2 regions of the Paenibacillus sp. FSL M7-0420 genome follow, and region 2 is predicted to be linked to the other one. Evidence: predicted binding sites of a transcription regulator. Region 2 holds the regulator's gene; the other holds the start of a gene.
The links. The regulator NrdR, encoded in region 2, represses ribonucleotide reductase genes. The targets are predictions, from matches to a motif close to AACACNATATATNGTGTT.

Region 1: a site for NrdR is predicted at 1,497-1,514, ahead of nrdI (class Ib ribonucleoside-diphosphate reductase assembly flavoprotein NrdI). Genes of this name have one in related genera too.

The regions. Positions count from the first base shown of each region.
Region 1 covers NZ_JBBOCJ010000001.1:5,440,527-5,444,433, reverse strand. Annotated here, with positions in the region: gene nrdE (class 1b ribonucleoside-diphosphate reductase subunit alpha) at 1-1,050, opposite strand, end outside; gene nrdI (class Ib ribonucleoside-diphosphate reductase assembly flavoprotein NrdI) at 1,037-1,396, opposite strand; gene MKX51_RS23220 (RNA polymerase sigma factor) at 2,012-2,548, shown strand; gene MKX51_RS23215 (hypothetical protein) at 2,545-3,702, shown strand; gene MKX51_RS23210 (LacI family DNA-binding transcriptional regulator) at 3,838-3,907, shown strand, end outside.
Region 2 covers NZ_JBBOCJ010000001.1:2,119,069-2,122,975, reverse strand. Annotated here, with positions in the region: gene MKX51_RS08930 (hypothetical protein) at 50-187, opposite strand; gene MKX51_RS08925 (hypothetical protein) at 391-552, opposite strand; partial or broken gene MKX51_RS08920 (transcriptional regulator) at 766-1,305, shown strand; tRNA gene MKX51_RS08915 (tRNA-Lys) at 1,756-1,828, opposite strand; tRNA gene MKX51_RS08910 (tRNA-Ala) at 1,838-1,913, opposite strand; gene nrdR (transcriptional regulator NrdR) at 2,159-2,635, opposite strand; gene MKX51_RS08900 (alpha/beta-type small acid-soluble spore protein) at 2,801-3,019, shown strand; gene MKX51_RS08895 (lytic transglycosylase domain-containing protein) at 3,121-3,684, opposite strand; gene coaE (dephospho-CoA kinase) at 3,684-3,907, opposite strand, start outside.

The DNA of each region.
Region 1 (3,907 bases), 3.3 Mb from region 2:
CGGATAGCCCGATTCAAGCTGGATCATGGCGATCTTGGTCAGCATGTCGCGTGCGCTCATGGCGATTCTTTTCTTCACGCGCGGATCGGCAAGCAGGGTATCATACATTACGTCCAGATTCATGTCATCCAGATGCGTACCGTACGCCTGGTAGACCGTGTAAGGAGCGAACACATGCAGCGGCTGATTATCCTGTGCGAGCTTGTAGAAGCGGTTAGGCACGATCAGGCCGATAGACAACGTCTTCAGGCGTGTCCGTTCGTCGGCGTTAATCTTCTTGCTGTCCAGGAATTCAAGTACGTCCCAGCCAAAAATATTATAATAAGCCGCCCCCGAACCCTTACGCTGACCCATCTGGTCCGCATAGGAGAAGCCGTCTTCCATGAGCTTCAGGACAGGCATGATGCCTTTGGCCGCATCCTCGACACCTTTAATCGTCTCGCCGCGCGAGCGCAGCTTGGACAGATTGACGGCAACGCCGCCCCCGATTTTCGACAGCTGCATGCAGGTGTTCAGCACATAGTTGATTGAATTGAGCGAGTCGTCCATCTCCAGCAGGAAGCAGGAGACCATCTCGCCGCGGCGGCTTTTACCGGCATTGAGGAAGGTTGGTGTCGCCGGCTGCAGGCGCTGTTCCATCATCGAGCGGGCCAGTGTACGGGCAGTCTCTACGTTACCCCGTCCCAGATGCAGAGCCACTACCGCTACGCGGTCCGGATAATGCTCCAGGTACTGCTTACGGTCATTGCTTTTGACGGCATAGTCGGTATAGAACTTGGAAGCCGCCATATAGGAAGGGAAGCGGAAATTATATTCATGGGCGATCCGGTAGACATCCTCCATCTCAGCAGCGGAGTAGCGGTCGTACAGGTCCTCGTAGTAGTCATTGGCAATCATATAATCAATCTTGGCTTTCGTATCCGTGAAGGTCAGGCTGCGCCGCTCCACATCCTGCATGAACTCGGCTACTGCTTCCTGGTCCTTATCCAATTGGAAAAAGCCGCTTTCGTCTCTCTTCATCAACATGTTGTTCAATTCAATATGCCGCAACCCGGTCCACCTCCTGTTTTATGCGCTGTACGTCCCCGAAGGTTCCCGACAATTCAAACTTGCCGACCACCGGTACGTTGTAACGCTGTGCAATTAAGTCTGCGCTGTGCGCGTATAGCTCGCCCCAGTTTTTGTTGCCGCTCGCGGCGATGCCTTTGAGCCTGGAGTGGTTTCGTTCAAGGAATGTTGACACCTTCTCTGGAATCTGTCCAAATCCGGTAGTGTATGTAACAAGCACATAAGGCTCGTCGATCGTCATATGCTCTTCGATTTGAACCGCCGGAAGCTTCAGTTTATTAATGAATCTTCTGACGTTGCCGGTCTTGGAATCGTAAGCAATCAACATGGCTCCTAACCTCCTATAACATGTTGCCCATTCTACAGCTCTTTCTACTTGACAAATGAACTTGGGCGAAATCACTAGATTTATGGGCTTAGCTCTTATATACACTATATTTAGTAATGCTTAATCATTTTATATACCATATATTGAAAAGTCAAGAGACAGACAGACCTCTGCGGCCCCTCAAAACAGAGCTTAAAACCGCCAATCCCACGCCCCGCCTGCATTCTATTCTCTTATAATTAATTAGTATTTTTTTTAAGCATTTTGCGGGGCTGTGGAATGGTGCAGACAGGGGCTCCCGGGAAGGGGAAACGGCTGTAATTTTTGAAAGCGTTTAGCCTTCAGCGGTTCTGGATTTCATTGCACTTCGTACATTAGATGCTCCTTAAATTCGGGAAGAGTTGAGATCTGTTGTATTTTGTACAGTTGATTTCAGCTAAAAGCGGCTAATTGAGCAGATTCTTCAAATTCTAATGCAGGAAATACAATAGAATGGAGATTAACGGCAAATATCGGCAATTCTATTGCAGAAAGTGCAATCCGCATATTCAGTTTTACAATAACAGGGAACCATATCCGCCGGCAGGAGTCTTATTAGGTGAGAGGGGAGAGAACATGCAGAGTAAAGAACTAACGTATAGCATGACCTGTGCCTCATCGGTATCGCTTCGCGAGATGATGGAGACCTACGGCCAGGACGTATGGAATTATGCTTATGTCTTAACCCGCAGCCGGGAGCAGGCCAGCGACATCAGCCAGGAGGTATTCCTCAAGGCCTACAAGAGCATCGGCAAGTACCGGGGACAGGCCACCCTGAAAACCTGGCTGTTGACCATCACGCGCAACACCGCGTTCAGCTTACGGCGCAACAGCTTCTGGCGGAGGTTCACTCCGCTGGGCAGCTATCAGGATAAGGGAGGCACCTTGTCCGCAGAACAAGAGGCCATCGGCAATCAATACGCCAACCGGATCTGGGAGATTATTATGGCCCTGCCGGACAAGTACAGAGAGGTGCTGGTGCTGGATATCCAGCAGGATCTTCCGGTTGCTGAGATGTCCGCGCTGCTCGGGATCGCGCAGGGGACGGTCAAATCCCGGCTCGGACGGGCCAGAGAGAAAGTGAGAACGGCGATAAAGGAGGAAGACCTGTGAAGACGAGACAAGAGAAGGAGCAAGTGAAGGTGATGAGCGGGGAGAAGGACTGGTACAGGCAAGCCGGGCGGAGCCCGCTTGCAGAGCCTGGATTCACGCCACAGCTCATGGCGCGGATTGAAGAGGCTGCCCATGAATCCTCCAGCGGCAAAAGTGGAGGCAGCCGCCGCTTCAGCCGTATGGCCGCCTTCGGCGGACTGGCAGCCGCCCTGCTGCTCGTCACGCTGATCTGGCCGTTTGGCCCAGGGGCCGGCCTCGATCCGGCAGGGAGGCTGGCAGCGGTCTTTAAGCCTGGCTCGGGAGCGGCTGTGGTGATGCCGTCGGCGTCTCCTTCGGCTACGCAGAATGCTGCTTCACCAACATCGCCGCAAGCCTACAACCCGCCGGTTGGTTCTGCGGAGTTCGAGCTTGGTGGAGTGAAGTACTACATGCCCCTGCCCATGAACAGAGACAAGACACGTGCGCGTGCCGTTGAGACCAACGCCGGGATTGTCTGGTCGCCGCCGCCTCCGATGGTAAATTACAGCAAGCCCAAATACACCCATCCTACAGAGCCTTACACATTGTATCTGTCTCCCAAAGGTCAGGCCGAGTTATCTGAAGCCACAGCTAAGCGGATATATACTCTTCCGCTCTATGCGGGTGGCTCGCAGAAATATTATGAATTAACGGGGATCTGCGATGGAGGTAACTATGTAGTGCTGGGTATCGGAACGATCACTTTGGGTAAAGGGGTAGGAATGACACCTGAAAAGTTATCCGTATTGAATTTAAAAGCAGCCGCAGCTGGAGAAACAATAGCCCCGCAGGAACTGCTGGATTTAAGCAGCTTAGGTGACAAATATTCCTTGTACAGATCCTTTATTGCTTTTGATAAAACTAATAGCGAGATGCTGCTTGTATATTACAGTGATGATAAAAAGAATGGTTTTGACGTTCATGGCAGTCTGTACGATATTGCTACTGGAGCGATACAGAATATAAGCAGCAAAATCGGCATCGACGTTCAAGGCCAGCAGCAGACGGCTATTTATGAAGTGAACGGTAAGAAGCGGAAAGCGGATATCGTTTTGCTCCTCGGTCAGCAGTGGTACTATGAATGGTACTATCAGGAATACGGACAGCAGATTGATCCTGCCAAGACAGGGAAGTGAAGGGGCTCCTAATTATTTTACGTGGATCATATAGATAATTTACTAAAAAAAAGCTATACTTTTTGATAATATCTCTAAGTAAACTTGGTTTGTGTTTACTTCTGGAGTTCGATATCGAAGAGTGGAGCGGGAACAATGAAGAAGCTGACTATTGAGGATGTGGCCCGGAAAGCGGGCGTATCGAAAAGCACAGTCTCGCAATTTT
Region 2 (3,907 bases):
TCCCGCACCCGTGATTTTAATACCTGTCCGATCTGGATCTTATATCCAGTTATGCCTCTTCATCCTCTTCGTCTTCAGCATCATCAAAATCTCCATATTGATCCGGTGCCTCTCCCTCGATCTCCGTAATCATAGGCAGCTTCTGTCCCGGCTTCACTTCTGTCTCTCCCAGATATTGAACAATCATTCTCCACTCATCGCCATAATCGAATAAGAGGAGCAGCTTATGTTTGGGGGTATTCGTAACTGCCGCAAGATCCTACAGCGATGCCTTTGCAGATATTGCAATCCTCCGGGTAGGCCGTCCACGCACCGCACCGTTCCAGTCGCTTAAGGTTACTTTGAATAATCTGGCTTGTTCATTCTTAGTCATCAGACTCTCCCCTTTTATCAATTCCACTCTTCCTCACGCATTCTCCGAATCTCATTGTACAGTTCTTTTGCTTCATTAGGCGTCAGTATACCTTCAGATTCAAGAATATCGTCAATTGAATAGTCATCTTCAGCTAGCCCATTAGTTGTTTGTTTTTCCATTCTTTTTGGCACAAGCATGTCTGATTTCAGCCTCCTATGAGGACTTAAGGGTAGTATAACTTATTGATTCCTGGATTTGTAGCGCTATAATAAGAAACATAGGTTGTGAAGCACACGCCGCTTGTAATGCTTTGCCCCTTCCGAGTTAGTTTCTTGGAGAGGGTTGAGTATTGAGGCGGCTTTTTTGCGGGAAAAATAAACACTAAGTTGAGCGTTCGAGGAGGAGTACGGATGCCGCGATTTGAGCAGCAGTACGAGGAATGGTTAGTTAGCAATCTAAAGAATGAGAGCAACCACAGGCGAAAGGAGCTACTTGGCAAAGGATTAGGCCACGGAACAGTTGAATTTCTCCGCAAGGTATGGTTTCCGGCAATAGGCAATTTCGATCATTTGTTTCCAGAATGGGAAGTGCGTGATTTCAATAACGGGTACCGCTATCTGGACTTAGCTTATATGCCTGGAGGTGCAAAAGGCGGGATTGAGATTCAAGGCTTCGATTATCGAAGAACCCAAGCAATGTCAACAGTTGGTGTTGTCTTTTATCGGCAAATTCATTGCGACGGATGTTGCTTCCACCTTAACTTGGCTCGAAGCGGAGACCCTTCGTTACGCAAGACGTCTGCTCAGGGCATTCACACCTTTGGAGCTTGCTAAGCATCTCAGGGTAACGGACAGGCACTCCGACGAATTCTGCATCATTTGGTCGAACAACAGTTACTGGATGTCGCTGGAGGACAGCAGCGCAACCGGACATATCAGCTTAGAGTGTAACGTATGTTTAGGAGCATAATTATAAAGCTGATATGGTAAAAACACTTGAATTCCGTGGCTGTGAGCGTGAGAAGTAGAGGTATCAATCAGCTGTAACGGACCGAGGCGCGCCTATTTCTATAAAAAGCACAATTTCACGAAGCTGACGGACTCAGATGGCGCTATTTACTAGATTTCATCTCATATATGGATGGTGATGAAACAATAAGCGCGATAAGGTCCGTTAGCCCTTTTAATTATGTTGAATAGAGAAAATAAGGGCTGTGGGGTCCGTAGCAGTCCTTTAGACACATTTAGAACCGAAGGATATCAACGGAAATCATATTTCGCAGTTGGGGTTCAGGGGTTCACGGTTCGGGAATGGATCTCAAGCCCTTGCTGTTCCCCCACTTAATCATCCGCATCCCCTGAAACAGCAAAAGAACGACATCTCTGCCGTTCTTCATGTGATGGACTCTCAGGGGCTCGAACCCTGGACAAATAGATTAAGAGTCTACTGCTCTACCAACTGAGCTAAGAGTCCGTATGAAATTGGTGGAGCCAAGGGGGATCGAACCCCTGACCTCATCGCTGCCAGCGATGCGCTCTCCCAGCTGAGCTATGGCCCCATATTTTTACAATTTTGCCAATTTAGAATTACATTATGTATTCTAAAATCTAATCTTAGTGATAAGCTCAAGCCGCTTATTCATCAATGTGTTTCGTAGGCGACTTCTATATAATACAGAAATCTGCTTTCAGTGTCAACACTTTTTCGAAATTATTTTTGAGGACAAACGCCCTATCCGGGAACTGGCCCTATAACCCCAGAGCCAGCCCCGCTACCCCAATCAAACCCCTCTACTCCCTCCACCTACAGCCCGTCCAGCTCCTCCGTGTTCTTGGACAGCAGTCCCTTCAGTTCCTTCATGAACATGTTAATGTCCTTGAACTGGCGGTACACGGACGCGAAGCGGACGTAGGCTACCTCGTCGACAGGGTAGAGCTGCTCCATGACCAGCTCGCCGATCTGGCGGCTCTCGATCTCGGCGAGGGCGATGCCGCGCAGGCTTTTCTCCACCTCGGATACGATGACCTCCAGGCGCTCAACAGGGACCGGACGCTTCTCGCAGGCACGGATCAGGCCGCGGAGGATTTTGTCACGGCTGAACTCTTCACGGCTGCCGCCTTTTTTGATCACAATCAGGGGGGTCTCTTCAATCATCTCGAAGGTGGTGAAACGGCGGCTGCACAGCTCGCATTCCCGCCTGCGGCGGATGGACTTATTCTCATTGGCCGGGCGCGAGTCCAGGACTTTGGTATTGGTGTGGTCGCAGTAAGGACATTTCATAAGCTTCTTCACTTCCTCATCATTAGAATGGTCAGGCCCCGCCCCTTGATACACAAGGGCTATGCGGGCTTAATTTAATTTCCAGAAAACACCGTTTATTTGTTGTTATGAATCTGACATGTCCGGCACATAATACAGTTACCAACCGATAGGAGGTGAACAGCAATGAGCCAAAATAACAACTCCAATAACCTGGTAGCTCCAAACTCACGCGGTGCCTTGGAACAACTGAAATATGAAGTTGCCCAGGAACTAGGTATCACCCTCTCCCCAGACGGATACCAAGGCAATAAAACTTCTTACGAAAACGGTTCGATCGGTGGTTACATCACTAAACGTCTTGTAACCCTGGCTGAGCAGCAGTTGGCAGGTCAGTACAAATAATAACCTGCTAAGCGCGACATAAGCTTGCCTAAGAAGTATCGAACGGCCTCCGGCCGTTTGATGCTTCTTTTTACATAACAGCAGCAGAAGTAACAAGCACCCTAGAACTCACTATAGAGCTCGGTATATTGATCATAATAATAAATTACACGCTGCACGTAGTGACGCGTCTCACCGAACGGAATGTCCTTCACAGAGGCTTCTGTTCCGTCCCATTGCCCTTCATCCAACCAGCTCTGCACCTTACCGGGCCCGGCATTATAGGCGGCTATGACCGCTATACGGTTGCCGTCGAACTGCTTGGACAGCGTAGACAAATACCAGGTGCCCAGTTCAATATTGGAGGAGGGCTCTTGCTTCAGCCGCTCCAGCGACACGTCGGGGAGCTTGGCCTTTTCGAGCGCCCACTTGGCGGTATCCGGCATGAGCTGCATGAGCCCCAGTGCGCCTTTTTTGGATTCGCGGCCGGTCTTATAATTGGTCTCCACACGGATGATGGACGCCACCAGGAACGGGTCCATCTCATACGTCTGGCTGTGCTGGCGGATCTCTGCTTTATAATGAATAGGATAAAACCATGACATCCAGTTGGAGCCAAGAAACAGGATCGCGGTGAAGCCGATGAACAGCAGCAGCAGAACTCTTTTTTTACGCAGCCACTTCATCATATCAGGCCCAGCCTGTCCCACAGCCGGGCAACCTGAAGCTCTGCAGACTCCAGATCACCGCTATTGTCGATCACATAATTCGCTTTCCTGCGCTTCAGTTCAATATCCATCTGGGACCGCAGCCGGTCCTCCGCCTGTTCCAGCTTCATTCCGCTGCGCTCCATGAGGCGGGCTAACTGCACCCTCCTCGGAACATAGACCACAATAATCTGATCAAACA